2 regions of the Agrobacterium sp. H141 genome follow, and region 1 is predicted to be linked to the other one. Evidence: riboswitches for the same ligand, from Rfam matches in the RefSeq annotation. Region 1 holds a riboswitch; the other holds the start of a gene.
What was found. A riboswitch is a leader RNA that binds a small molecule or an ion and turns the genes downstream of it on or off. The one in region 1 is predicted to bind thiamine pyrophosphate.
Positions count from the first base shown of each region.

Region 2: another riboswitch for thiamine pyrophosphate. It lies ahead of thiD (bifunctional hydroxymethylpyrimidine kinase/phosphomethylpyrimidine kinase); the one in region 1 lies ahead of thiC (phosphomethylpyrimidine synthase ThiC).

Region 1 covers NZ_CM169893.1:160,260-167,320, reverse strand. Annotated here, with positions in the region: gene ffh (signal recognition particle protein) at 1-897, opposite strand, end outside; gene ACWPM9_RS00720 (MBL fold metallo-hydrolase) at 1,221-2,225, shown strand; TPP riboswitch at 2,265-2,386, shown strand; gene thiC (phosphomethylpyrimidine synthase ThiC) at 2,480-4,297, shown strand; gene thiO (glycine oxidase ThiO) at 4,371-5,354, shown strand; gene thiS (sulfur carrier protein ThiS) at 5,351-5,548, shown strand; gene ACWPM9_RS00700 (thiazole synthase) at 5,551-6,327, shown strand; gene ACWPM9_RS00695 (thiamine phosphate synthase) at 6,324-6,935, shown strand.
Region 2 covers NZ_CM169893.1:3,995,875-4,002,935, reverse strand. Annotated here, with positions in the region: gene ACWPM9_RS18845 (peptide chain release factor 3) at 1-751, shown strand, start outside; gene ACWPM9_RS18840 (HAD-IA family hydrolase) at 752-1,423, opposite strand; TPP riboswitch at 1,648-1,744, shown strand; gene thiD (bifunctional hydroxymethylpyrimidine kinase/phosphomethylpyrimidine kinase) at 1,859-2,665, shown strand; gene ACWPM9_RS18830 (GFA family protein) at 2,697-3,098, opposite strand; gene ACWPM9_RS18825 (pirin family protein) at 3,208-4,119, opposite strand; gene ACWPM9_RS18820 (class II glutamine amidotransferase) at 4,359-5,162, shown strand; gene coaBC (bifunctional phosphopantothenoylcysteine decarboxylase/phosphopantothenate--cysteine ligase CoaBC) at 5,209-6,423, opposite strand; gene ACWPM9_RS18810 (TRAP transporter large permease) at 6,500-7,061, opposite strand, start outside.

The DNA.
Region 1 (7,061 bases):
GTCGCCCATACCGAGAATGCGGTCGGCGATACGACGAGGATGAAACTCCTCGAGTTCCGTCATCTTTTCGCCAACACCGATCAGCTTGATCGGTTTGCCGGTTACCGCACGCATCGAAAGTGCCGCACCGCCACGACCGTCACCGTCCATACGGGTCAGAACAAGGCCGGTAATGCCAACGCGCTCATCGAAATTGCGAGCCAGATTGACAGCATCCTGACCGGTCAGCGCATCCGCGACCAGCAGGATTTCATGCGGATTGGACTTCTTCTTGATGTCGGACATCTCGACCATCAAGGGTTCGTCGATATGCGTACGACCAGCCGTATCGAGGATCACGACATCGTGGCCGCCAAGCTTTGCCGCCTGAACCGCGCGTGCCGCGATGTCTGTCGGCGACTGGCCGGCGATGATCGGCAAGACATCGATCTTGATCTGTTCGCCAATCTGGCGAAGCTGCTCCTGCGCGGCCGGACGGCGCGTATCGAGCGAAGCCATCAGAACTTTCTTGCGGTCCCGATCCGTCAGCCGCTTGGCAATCTTGCCGGTGGTTGTTGTCTTACCCGAGCCCTGCAGACCGACCATCATCAAGACGACCGGTGCTGCTGCATGGAGATCAATGGTGACGCCTTCGGCACCCAGCATGTCTACCAGCTCATCGTGAACGATCTTCACGACCATCTGGCCAGGCTTGATCGACTTCACAACGGCGGCGCCAACGGCTTTTTCGCGCACCTTCTCGGTGAATTCGCGCACCACTTCCAGCGCGACGTCGGCTTCGAGAAGCGCACGACGCACCTCGCGCAGGGCAGCGGAAACATCCGCCTCCGACAGCGCGCCACGGCCCGTCAGTCCATTCAGAATGGATCCAAGGCGGTCCTGGAGGTTTTCAAACATCGGCTCTTCCTTGTCGTTTCGAGTTGGCTATAGCTTCGCCCGCAACGTTGGTTCTTTCGGCGGCAAAAACAAGACGCAAAGCCAAAAAGCACCCGAGGGCGCATCGCGCTGTCGGGTGTTGACCTCCGGGATCTGTTTATACCTGTTAGGGGTCCCGGTCGGCGGCTCAAGAGTCTGCTCTTGTCGCTGATTTCGGCGCGATAAACAGGAAATCCATCATAAAGTCAAGACTGCGGGGCCTTTTGCTTTAAGGTCAGCGTCTTTCAATTGACGTTATGAAGCTTAGGTAACACTGGACACGGTTTCGTTGCGAGGAGGGAAGAATGCCAAAGAAGCTGCCCAACCCCTATTATGATGGTCCGCCCTCCGAGCATTTCGACGGCGTTCGCTTTTTCAACCCTGGCGGCATCAAACCGGCAGGCCTGCGCGAGCTGTTAAAGTGGAAGTTCAAAGGTGAACGGGCGAAATGGCCAAAGTCGGCCCCCAGCCCCTTTGCACCGACAAAACCGACACAGCGCATCACGGGCGATGAGCTTCGCGTCACGATGATCGGCCATGCCTCTCTGCTCATTCAGGTCGCAGGCCTCAACATTCTGACAGATCCCCTCTGGTCTGATCGCGCAAGCCCCTTGAGTTTTGCCGGGCCGAAACGGGCGGCCAAGCCGGGGATCGCCTTCAATGATCTTCCGGATATCGACGTGGTGCTCGTGACACATAATCACTATGACCATCTCGACATCTCGACGTTGAAACGCCTCTATGCCGAGCACGGTGCCCACATCATCACGCCGCTTGGCAATGACACGGTCATCCACAAATCCATTCCGGACGCCAAGGTCTCGACCATGGATTGGGGAGAGCAGCTATCCTATTGGGACGGCGTAACGATTGATGCAGAACCATGCCATCACTGGTCAGCCCGCGGGGTGACCGACAGACGCATGGCACTCTGGGCCGCATTCGTGATTTCAACGCCTGTCGGCAAAATCTATCATGTCGGCGATACCGGTTTTCACGACGGCATAAACTATCGAGCAGCCCGGGAAAAACACGGCGGTTTCCGTCTCGCCAATTTACCGATTGGCGCCTATGAACCGCGCTGGTTCATGAAGGGTCAGCATCAAAGTCCGCAAGAAGCCGTGGACGGTATGGCGCTTTGCAATGCAGCCCATGTGGCAGGTCACCACTTCGGCACATTCCAGCTGACCGACGAGGCCATAGACGCGCCCGTCACCGCGCTGAGCCAGGCCTTGGCAGAAAGGGACATAGCGGCATCCCGCTTCCGCCCGCTTCATGCAGGCGAGGTGTTCGACGTGCCCATGCCCTAAACGGCATTGACAAATCGTCATTCGCGGAAGAACCTTGAAGCCATTCACCAGGGGTGTCCCGACAAGGGGCTGAGATTCCGCTAGGTTTGCATAAACAGCGCGGTGACCCGTTGAACCTGATCCAGTTCATACTGGCGTAGGGACGGTGCGAGCGCTGTACAATCAAGGCCCGAATATTATTGGGGCTTGTGGCGTCTTTCCATCATTCCGGCTGACATGACTGGGTCTCCAAACCGAATACTTGGAGCCTCACGATGAACATTGCCTCGAAAATTCCAACACCCGAAGTCACCACTGGTCCGCTGCCGGCATCGACAAAAATCCATGTCACAGGCGAGGTCCATGCCGATATCCGCGTTCCCATGCGCCAGATCAGCGTCCACCCGACCGCTGGCGAACCACCGGTCACAGTCTATGATTCTTCTGGTCCCTACACAGACCCTGGCAACACCATAAACATTGAACAGGGCTTGCCCCGCCTGCGAGAGGCGTGGATATCAGCGCGCGCCGATACGCAAGCCTATGACGGTCGCTCGGTGAAACCCGAAGACAACGGATTTGTCTCGGGTGAGAAACTGACCCCGCAATTTCCTGCCTTGCCGACGCCCCGAAAAGCGCTCGCCGGGCAGGCTGTCACCCAGCTTGCCTATGCCCGCGCCGGCATTATCACGCCAGAGATGGAATTCGTGGCGATCCGCGAGAATCTTGGCCGCAAGGCCGTGAAGGAAATGCAAGCACGCGATGGAGAAGACTTCGGCGCGGCGATCCCGGATGTCATAACGCCGGACTTCGTGCGCGAGGAGATCGCCCGGGGTCGTGCGATTATCCCAGCCAACATCAACCATCCCGAAGCCGAGCCGATGATCATCGGCCGCAATTTCCTGGTCAAGATCAACGCCAATATTGGCAACTCCGCAGTCACCTCCTCCATGGCAGAGGAGGTGGACAAAATGGTTTGGGCCACCCGCTGGGGTGCCGATACGGTGATGGATCTCTCCACAGGCCGCAACATCCACAATATCCGCGAATGGATCATCCGCAATTCACCCGTACCGATCGGCACCGTGCCGCTTTATCAGGCACTGGAAAAGGTGAATGGAATTGCCGAGGACCTCACCTGGGAGGTTTATCGCGATACGCTGATCGAGCAGGCCGAGCAGGGCGTCGACTATTTCACCATCCACGCCGGCGTCAGGCTCTCCTATATCCATCTGACCGTCGACCGGGTCACCGGTATCGTCAGTCGCGGCGGCTCGATCATGGCCAAGTGGTGTTTGCATCACCACAAGGAGAGTTTTCTCTACGAGCATTTCGACGAGATCTGCGACATCTGCCGCGCCTACGACGTGTCTTTCTCACTCGGTGATGGCTTACGCCCCGGTTCGATTGCCGATGCCAATGACGCCGCCCAGTTTGCCGAATTGGAGACGCTGGGCGAGCTTACCCGGATCGCATGGGCAAAGGACTGCCAGGTGATGATCGAGGGCCCCGGCCATGTGCCGATGCACAAGATCAAGGCCAATATGGACAAGCAGCTCGCCGTTTGCGGCGAGGCCCCCTTTTACACCCTGGGGCCACTGACCACCGACATTGCCCCCGGTTACGACCACATTACCTCCGGCATCGGCGCCGCCATGATCGGCTGGTTTGGCACGGCCATGCTCTGCTACGTCACGCCGAAGGAACATCTGGGCCTGCCAGACCGCAACGACGTGAAGACCGGCGTCATTACCTACAAGATCGCGGCCCACGCCGCAGACCTCGCCAAGGGCCATCCGACAGCACAGGCCCGCGACGATGCGCTGTCCCGCGCCCGCTTCGAGTTTCGCTGGGAAGATCAGTTCAACCTCTCGCTCGACCCGGAAACGGCACGTGCGCTGCATGACGAGACCCTGCCAAAAGAGGCGCACAAGACAGCGCATTTCTGCTCCATGTGCGGCCCCAAATTCTGTTCCATGCGCATCTCCCACGACATCCGCGCCGAGGCCCAGAAAGAAGGAATGGCCGCCATGGTCGAGAAATACCGTGCGGGCGGCGATCTCTACATGCCGGTCGAAGGAGGAAAGCAATGAGGCGCTTTCACGATCGACAATCGGGCAAGCCGGCTCATCACCCAGAACCGGCTTCAGTCACGGAGTCGCGTCCATGGCTGTTCTGATCAAAGGCGCAGGCGTTGCAGGCCTCACGGCTGCCTTCGAACTCACGCGTCGCGGCATCAAGGTTGAGGTCAGTGAAACCCGCTCTGTCATAGGCCATGGCGCGTCGCGTTATGCGGGCGGCATGTTGGCTCCGTATTGCGAGCGTGAGGCGGCGGAAGAGTGCATTCTTGAACTTGGCCTTTCGGCAGCCGACTGGTGGGAGGCGGCACTTCCAGGCTCGGTGACGAAGAATGGGACTCTAGTCGTCGCTCCACCCCGCGATAGAGAAGAACTGAAGCGATTTGCCGGCCGTACGCGCGGCTTTCACTGGCTGGATGCAGAGGAGATCGCGGCGCTGGAACCCTGCTTGGCCGGCCGCTTTTCCAAAGCTCTCTTTTTCCCAGAGGAAGCGCATCTTGATCCACGAGCAGCCCTGGCCGGTCTCCATCGGTCTTTGCAAGCAAGCGGCGTCACCTTTCATTTGGGTGCAAAAGCAAAGGACACCGGCTGTTTCGACACCATCATTGACTGCACCGGACCAGCCGCCATTGGCCCCGCCAACGGCCTGCGCGGAGTGCGCGGCGAGATGCTCTATCTCGACACACCAGACATCACGCTATCGCGCCCGGTGCGCCTCCTTTATCCGCGCCACCCGATCTATCTGGTGCCCCGCGAGAAACATCGCTTCATGCTGGGCGCCACCATGATCGAAGCTGCCGACGATGGCCCGATAACCGCGCGTTCAATGATGGAGCTTTTGAACGCGGCTTACGCGCTTCATCCCTCTTTTGGAGAGGCTCGCATCATTGAGACCGGCACCGGCATTCGACCCGCCTTTGCCGATAACATTCCCCGCCTTGAAGAGACGCCGGACGGCTTTGCTATTGCCGGGCTTTACCGCCACGGCTTCCTGCTTTCTCCGGCACTCGCGGTCGCAGCTGCAGACCGACTTTCCCACCCGACGCGCAGAACAGAAAGGCTGACAGCATGACACTGATCGTAAACGGCGAACCCGTTACAATCGCGGTTGCAACGCTTCTCGATCTCATGGCAGCCCTCGACTACGAGGGTGATTGGCTGGCGACCGCCGTCAATGGCAACCTCGTTCATCGTGAGGATCGCGCGGTCCATCGCCTCGACGAGGGCGACCGGATCGAAATCCTGAGCCCCAAGCAGGGAGGCTGACGATGACGCTGATCCTATACGATGTCGCGCTTCAATCGCGTCTTCTGCTTGGCACGGCGCGCTATCCGTCGCCAACAGTCCTTGAGCAGGCCGTCAGATGCTCCGGAACTGAAATTGTCACCGTCTCGCTTCGCCGGGAAACAGCAGGCGGCAAGTCGGGTGGCGAGTTCTTCGATCTGATCCGGGCACTCGGGGTTCGGGTTCTGCCCAATACGGCCGGCTGCCACACCGTTTCCGAGGCCATACTGACAGCAAGGATGGCCCGTGAGGTCTTTGGCACCGACTGGATCAAGCTTGAGGTGATCGGCCATCAGGATACGCTGCAACCTGACGTTTTTGCTCTGGTAGAGGCTGCCCGCATTCTCTCAGACGATGGCTTCAACGTCTTCCCCTACACAACCGACGATCTGGTGGTTGGCGAAAAGCTCCTCGATGCCGGATGCAAGGTGCTGATGCCCTGGTGCGCACCGATCGGCTCTGCCATGGGGCCGCAAAACATGGTGGGTTTGAAAGCAATGCGGGCCGAATTTGCCGATATCCCATTGATCGTCGATGCCGGCATAGGACGCCCCTCCCATGCACTGCAGGTCATGGAACTCGGCTATGATGCTGTTCTGCTGAACACCGCCGTATCCGGGGCCGGCGATCCGGCATCGATGGCGCAAGCCTTCGGCTCCGCGATCACTGCCGGCCGCATCGCCTATCTGGCAGGCCCGCTGGAACCGCGCGACATGGCTGTGCCCTCCACACCCGTCATCGGCAAAGGCGTTTTCACATGAAGCTCGATCCCTTCTATCTGATCGTCGATAGCGCCGACTGGATCGAGCGTCTGGTCCCCCTTGGGGTGAAACTCGTGCAACTCAGGATGAAGAACATCGATGACACGATGCTCAGGCATCATGTTCGAAGGTCAAGGCGCATCTGCAAAGCCCATGAATGCCAGCTAATCATCAATGACCACTGGCAGATCGCGATTGAGGAGGACTGTGATTTTGTCCATCTCGGTCAGGAAGATATGGTGGAAGCGGATCTGGGTGCCATTCATAGGGCCGGGTTGAAGCTCGGTGTGTCAACTCACGACGATGCTGAACTCGACACGGCGCTTGCCGTCAATCCTGACTATGTTGCGCTCGGCCCCGTCTGGCCAACAATCCTGAAACAGATGAAATGGGCGCCTCAAGGGGTTGAGCGCGTAACCGACTGGAAGGCACGGCTAGGCAATATTCCCCTGGTCGCCATCGGCGGTGTGACCTCGGAGCGTGCGCCTCTCGTATTGCATGCCGGTGCCGACACTGCTGCAGTGGTGACCGACATTACCTTGAACGACGATCCGGAGGCACGCACGCTTCAATGGCTGCAAGCAACTGAGCAATGGAGGCGCCTGTAAAGCTGGCGACATCGGATAGCTTGGAAAAGTCGCCGTAAACCGACACAAACTGACAGCCGGTATGCGTATCGAAACTGCCTTAGACACTGGCAATTCACGGTCAATTCCGCCATATACACGCAAGAA
Region 2 (7,061 bases), 440 kb from region 1:
TCGTACCGTCCATGCAAGCGAAGACAAGATGACGGCCTTCGTCTTCAAGATACAGGCCAATATGGACCCGAACCACCGCGACCGTATTGCCTTTGCGCGTGTCTGTTCTGGCAAGCTGGAGCGCGGCATGAAGGCAAAGCTTGCCCGCACCGGCAAGCAGCTTGGCCTGACCGCGCCGCAGTTTTTCTTCGCATCCCAGCGTCAGCTTGCCGACACGGCCTATGCCGGCGATGTCGTTGGCATTCCGAACCACGGAACACTGCGTATCGGCGACACACTGACAGAGGGCGAAGCGCTCGTCTTTCAGGGCGTGCCCAATTTTGCCCCGGAAATCCTGCGTCGCGTTCGCCTGGAGGATGCCATGAAGGCCAAAAAGCTCAAGGAAGCCTTGCAGCAGATGGCGGAAGAGGGCGTGGTTCAGTTGTTTCAGCCGGAGGACGGCTCACCCGCCATCGTCGGGGTTGTTGGAGCGCTGCAGCTTGACGTCTTGAAGGAGCGCCTTCAAGGGGAATATGGCCTGCCGGTCTCGTTCGAGATGGCGCGCTTCTCTGTCTGCCGATGGATTTCAGCCGATCAGAACGCCGATCTGGAAAAGTTCATCACCGCACGTCGCGGCGATATCTGCCGGGACCTAGATGGCGATCCAGTCTTCATGGCGCAGGATACGTTCTCGCTTCGCTATGAATCCGAACGCCATCCTGCGATCAAGATGGTCGAGATCAAGGAATATCACGTCGCAAAGGCGGCGTGATTACCGCCTGACCAATCGCAGTCGGCCATCCTCGTCTGTCGTAGCCGAGATTTCGCGATAGTCGATGATCGATGGCTCGCCAAGGGCGTGCTCGTGCTGATGCGTCGAGGTGATGACCATCACATCCGCGCCCGCTGCCTTGCCCGCCTGAACGCCGGCCGGCACATCTTCAAACACAAGGCAGCGGCTGGGGTCGAAGCCGAGCCGGGACGCGCCCAGGCGGTACCCGCTCGGATCTGGCTTGCCCACCGTTACATCCTCTGCGGTCACGCTGCCTGACGGTAGTGTCAGTCCGACCGCGCCCAGACGGGCCTTTGCCAGATTGATGGGTGACGATGTCACGATGGTCCACCGCGACGGCGGCAGCGACGATAGGAACGCTGCGGCACCTTCGATCGTGACCACGCCCTCGACATCCTCGATTTCCCCGCGTTCGACGTCAGCTGCCTCTGCCAACGGATCCACTCCCGGCAGGGCAAGTCCGCGGATTGTGTCGATGCCGCGCTTGCCGTGCATGGTCGGCAGAAAAGCTTCCACATCCAGACCATGCTTTTCTGCCCAACGGCTCCACACACGCTCGGCGGCCAGAATCGAGTTAATCAAGGTTCCGTCTAGATCAAACAGAAAGGCGTCGTAACCGGTTGCAAAGACGTCATTGGTGTTCTGAGGCATTGAGGGACTTTCAGATGGAAGCGGTCTGCGCGGATGTGGCAGGGTGGGGAACGGATTCGGTAGGCAAGGTAATCTCTCGAGGCGGGCTGTCCAACAGGCCCGCCGGAAATATTTCAGGAGGCAAAGTCGGAGCGCCAGCATCAGGGCCGAAGGCTGTTTGCTACATCCCAGCGCGCCTCAGCTTCGCGCGTGACACAGCGTTGGCTTTGCCGTTAAACTGAGGTCTGGAGAGACAGGGGCGTTCGTTGCAAGACGGGCTGAGAGGTACCCTTGGAACCTGAACCAGATAATGCTGGCGGAGGGAGTCGCTCGGGATCGTCCGATTGGATCGCTTTCTGATCAAGATCTCCCGCGTCTTCGTCCGGTTGAAAGGGACGAGATGAAGTACAGCGCAAATTCGAGATCATGTTTCACCGGTTGTGGGGGGATGAACGCATGATCCGAAACGTCCTTTCCATTGCAGGATCTGATCCATCCGGCGGGGCGGGCATCCAGGCAGACCTGAAGGCCTTCTCCGCTTTGGGCGCCTACGGAATGGCAGCGCTCACCGCATTGACCGCGCAAAACACGCAAGGCGTGTCTGCGGTTTATCCGCTGCCGCATGCCTTCGTTGCCGAGCAGATCCGCATGATCTTTGCCGATATTCGCGTGGATGCCATTAAGATCGGCATGATCGCCAATGCAGATATTGCGAAGGCTGTGGCGGAGGCATTGCAGCGCCATCGATCTGTCCCGGTCGTCCTCGATCCGGTCATGATCGCCAAGGGTGGCGCACCGCTTCTCAAACCGGATGCCGTCGCAGTCTTGAAAAGCGCACTCCTGCCACTTGCAACCTGCCTCACACCAAATCTGCCAGAGGCTGCCGTTCTGCTCGGTTTAGCGGAAGCTGCGACTAGAGAGCAGATGGAAGGTCAAGCGCGCCAGATATTGACGCTCGGACCAAAGGCAGTTCTGTTGAAGGGCGGACATCTGGAAGGCAAGGACAGTCCGGACGTTCTGGTGACGAGCGACATAACCCACTGGTTCGAAGCAAACCGCATCGATACGCCCAACACCCATGGAACCGGTTGTTCCCTGTCGAGCGGGATTGCAGCAGAACTTGCAAAAGGTGTGGACGTCCTCACTGCCATTTCGACTGCCAAGATCTGGCTGACGGGGGCTGTTCTGGCTGCCGGTCAGTTGGCGGTCGGAGCAGGTCACGGCCCGGTCCATCATTTTCATGAGCTGTGGCGCCAAAGCTGACCTCCAAGGGCAGGCAGTCCGTTGCCTCGCGTCAATCTTCCTGATCTTCGGGAAGGTCATTGATGTCAGGCAACCAGGTTGCTGCGGACCGGCACCACATCTGTTCGCGAGGAAACAGTTGTGAGCGTTGGTTGATGCTTCCCCAGCGAATTCCGCGCTCACCGGTTTCATCTTCGCCTGTGGTAAAGAGTGGCGATCCGCATTCGGGGCAGAAAAACTGCTTTCGCACATTCCCGTTGTCGCCGTGCTTTATATAGAGCTTTGGTGCCGAACCTGTCAGGCGAACGGTATTTGAGGCGGTGATAACCGTGACGCGGAACGGCGACCCGGTCAGCCTTTGGCAGTCTGTGCAATGGCAGATATAGACTTCGGCCGGATCGATCTCTGCCTCATAGGTCACCTTGCCGCAATGGCACTGCCCGTCTATCCGCATTGTCCGCTCCCTCGTTGGTTCAAGACAACATCGCAATCCGGGCGAAGATCTGCCACCCGAAAATGCCGAATTTTTCATCCCGCACTTTCGAGTGGTTCAGGCCGCGCCGTTAGTGATCGGCCTTGATGAATGTTCCGTTTTGCAGTTCCTGCATCGCCAGCATCAATTCTTCACGGGTGTTCATCACGATCGGGCCATGCCAGGCGACCGGTTCTTTGATCGGTTTGCCCGACACCAGAAGGAAGCGGATGCCTTGATCACCTGCCTGAACCGTAATTTCATCGCCCGTGTCGAAGACGACCAGTGTACGATTGCCGGAGAGGTCGCGGATATTGAGTTCTTCGCCCTCGAACTCCTTCTCCACCCGCACGCCGAACGGCTTCGAGGCATCCCGAAAAGTGCCGGAACCCGCAAAGATGTAAGCAAAGGCCGAGCGGTAGGTATCAACTGGAAACGTCTTGCGCTTGCCCGGCGGCACCGAGATATCGAGATACACAGGCTCGGCAGCGATACCGTCCACGGGTCCGGATTTACCCCAGAAGCTGCCGGAGACCACCCGCACTGCCGTGCCATCGTCGTCGACGACGACCGGAATGTCTGCGGCCTTGATGTCCTGATAGCGCGGTGCCGTCATCTTCAGTGAAGACGGCAGGTTGGCCCATAGCTGGAAGCCATGCATCTTGCCGGCGAAATCGCCCTTCGGCATTTCCTGGTGCATGATGCCGCTACCGGCTGTCATCCACTGAATGTCTCCGGCACCGAGCATGCCTTGATTGCCAAGACTGTCGCCATGCTCAACGGTGCCTGCCAAGACATAGGTAATCGTTTCGATACCCCGATGCGGATGCCAGGGAAAGCCGCGAATATAATCCTGCGGATTGTCGTTGCGAAAATCATCCATCATCAAGAAGGGGTCAGTCATCGACGGATCGCCGAAGCCAAAGACCCGATTCAGTTTGACACCGGCGCCTTCCATGGTGGGCTGGGCTTGGCTTTCGTGTTTGACAGGTCGAATGGACATCTGTGGCTCCTTTCGAGCAAAAGCAGAATTGCAGCCAATATAGTCGAAACAGCCGTGACGCGAAGAGGGTGGGCCAGAACGCACTGTTCACCTTTTTTGCTGCCGTATCTCCGTTCGATTTGGCGAGGCCGACAAAAATCTTTCAATGAAAGATGGGCGGGTTAAGATAATCTTAGCCAAGAATGCCAACACTGTCTGGACCGCCGCATGCGGATGCGGCTGGCCGGAGAACAAAAGACATGTGCCGTTGGGCAGCCTATCGCGGAGCGCCTCTCTATCTTGAAGAGCTTGTCAGCTCGCCTGCTCATTCCCTGATTGAACAATCCCATTGTGCCACGAAGGCCAAGACCGCGACCAATGCGGATGGTTTCGGCATCGCCTGGTATGGTGATCGTCCTGAACCGGGCCGTTTTCGCGATGTGCTGCCGGCATGGTCTGACTGCAATCTGAAAAGTCTTGCCGGGCAAATCCGGTCACCGCTCTTTCTTGCCCATGTGCGGGCAGCAACCCATGGTTCGACACGCCGTGACAATTGTCATCCCTTCGTGCACGACACCTGGTCTTTCATGCACAATGGTCAGATCGACCATTTTGACAAACTGCGTCGCTCCATGGAAGCCATGCTCGACGATGATTTGTTTAATGCGCGCTGTGGTTCGACTGATTCCGAACTTCTGTTTCTGTTGGCTCTCCAGCTTGGCATGCGCGAACAACCCTTGCAGGCCATGGCCAATGCAATAGGTTTTGTCGAACAGCTGAGCAATGAGATCTTGGGCTCAGCGCGCGTGCGCTTCACGGCCGCCTTCTCAGATGGAAAGGCCTTGTATGGGGTCCGCTACGCGAGCGATGCCAACGCGCCGACGCTGTTCGCCGCACCCATGGGCGGCGGCTACTGCCTTGTGTCAGAGCCGCTGAACGACGAGAAAGACACCTGGGTCGAAATTCCGGAATGCAGCGCTGTGATCGTCACCGACAACGGGCTTGACGCTGCGGAGTTCAAGCCGGCGGTGGCGCAGTCGCACGCAGTTGAGGCTGCGGAATAAGCGACCGATACACATGAATGCATTCGGTGTCTTGGATACTGCTTTGCTAGGACTTTGCCTTCAGCCTGTCCGCGATCTCCTGAGCAAGCTTGGCGGCGACCTCGTCCTTTGATAAATCGGGCCATTCGCTGATGCCAGATGCCTCAATGATCTTTACGCGATTGCGCAGGCCGCCCATGATGCCGGTCTCGGGCGAAACATCATTGGCAACAATGATATCGGCACCCTTGCGCTCAAGTTTGGCGCGACCATTGTTTTCCACATCCTGCGTCTCCGCCGCAAACCCGACAACCATACTGGGGCGCAACGTGTGGTGTCCGACGGTTTTCAGGATGTCGGGGTTTTCCGTAAGCTCAAGCGGTTGCGGTGCTTCGCCCGGCTTTTTCTTGATTTTCTGGCGATCCATGGAGGCCACTCGCCAATCGGCGACGGCAGCAACCATTACGGCGATATCGGCAGGCAAAAGCCCAAGCACCGCATCGCGCATTTCTTCCGCGCGCTCTACGTGCATAACGGATACACCGGCCGGATCAGGAATCGTCACAGGCCCGGATATCAGGGTTACATCCGCCCCGAGTTTCGCAAGAGCCGCCGCAATCGCATGACCTTGCCGACCAGATGAGCGGTTGGCGATATAGCGCACCGGGTCAATCGGCTCATGGGTGGGACCGGAAGTGACAATGGCTTTCTTGCCGGTAAGTGGGCGCTCCATGGGCGCAAGCAGGCCTTCGACCGCCGCGACAATGGCGAGCGGTTCTGCCATCCGGCCTGTGCCGGACTCTCCGCTCTCTGCCATTTCACCTTGCATCGGACCGATGAAGTGAACACCGTCGTTGTGGAGCGTCTCGACATTGCGTCTGGTTGCCGGATGGTTCCACATTTTCGGGTTCATCGCAGGTGCAACCAGCACGGGCCTGTCTGCCGCCAGAAGAATTGCCGATGCCAGATCTCCGGCAAGCCCGTTTGCCATCTTGGCCATCAGATCAGCCGTCGCCGGGGCCACGACAATCAAGTCGCAGTCCCGCGCCAGCCGGATATGGCCGACATCCTGCTCATCTTCGCGGGAAAACAGATCGGTGAAGACATGGCCCGAAGAAAGAGCTCCCACAGCCAGCGGAGTGACGAATTCTTGCGCAGCCTTGGTCATCACGGGTCGAACCTCGGCACCGCGTTCACGCAGCCTGCGAATAAGGTCGAGGCTTTTATATGCCGCGATCCCGCCGGCCATGATCAAAAGAATTCGCTTGTTTTCCAAGACCATCGCTATTTTCAGCCTTCTATGTATCCGGCGGCGACCCTAGCGCAAAAGCCATTGCGCTGGAAAGCGCCATTGCTTCTCACATATGCGACGGCAGAAAAAGAACAATGGCGGGAAAGGCAAGCAGGATGGCAATGCGAACGAAATCGATGGCCACAAAGGGTATGAGACCGGAAAAGATCGTCTTCAGGCGGACATTGCGCACCACTGATCGCAAGACGAAGGCGTTCATGCCCACCGGCGGTGTGATGTAACTGATCTCGGTCACCACGACGATGAAGATGCCGAACCAGATCAGATCAAACCCGGCTGCGGCAACCACCGGATAGAAAATCGGCACAGTCAGTGTGATCATCGACAAGCCTTCAAGCATGCAGCCGAGCACAATATAGATGGCAAGGATTGTGAGGATGATCGCTGTCGGGCTGTCACCGAATATGGTCAGCCCCGTTTGAAGGTCTTGGGTCATGCCGGACAGGTTCACGTAGCTGGTGAATGTCAGCGCGCCGAACAGGATGAAGAACATCATGGCCGTGTTCTTCGCCGTCTCAAACAGCGTTCCCAGCGCATCGGTCAGCTTGAAGCGTCCGCTCAGAACGGCCAGCAAGAAGGCACCGGCGGCTCCCATGCCGGCCGATTCC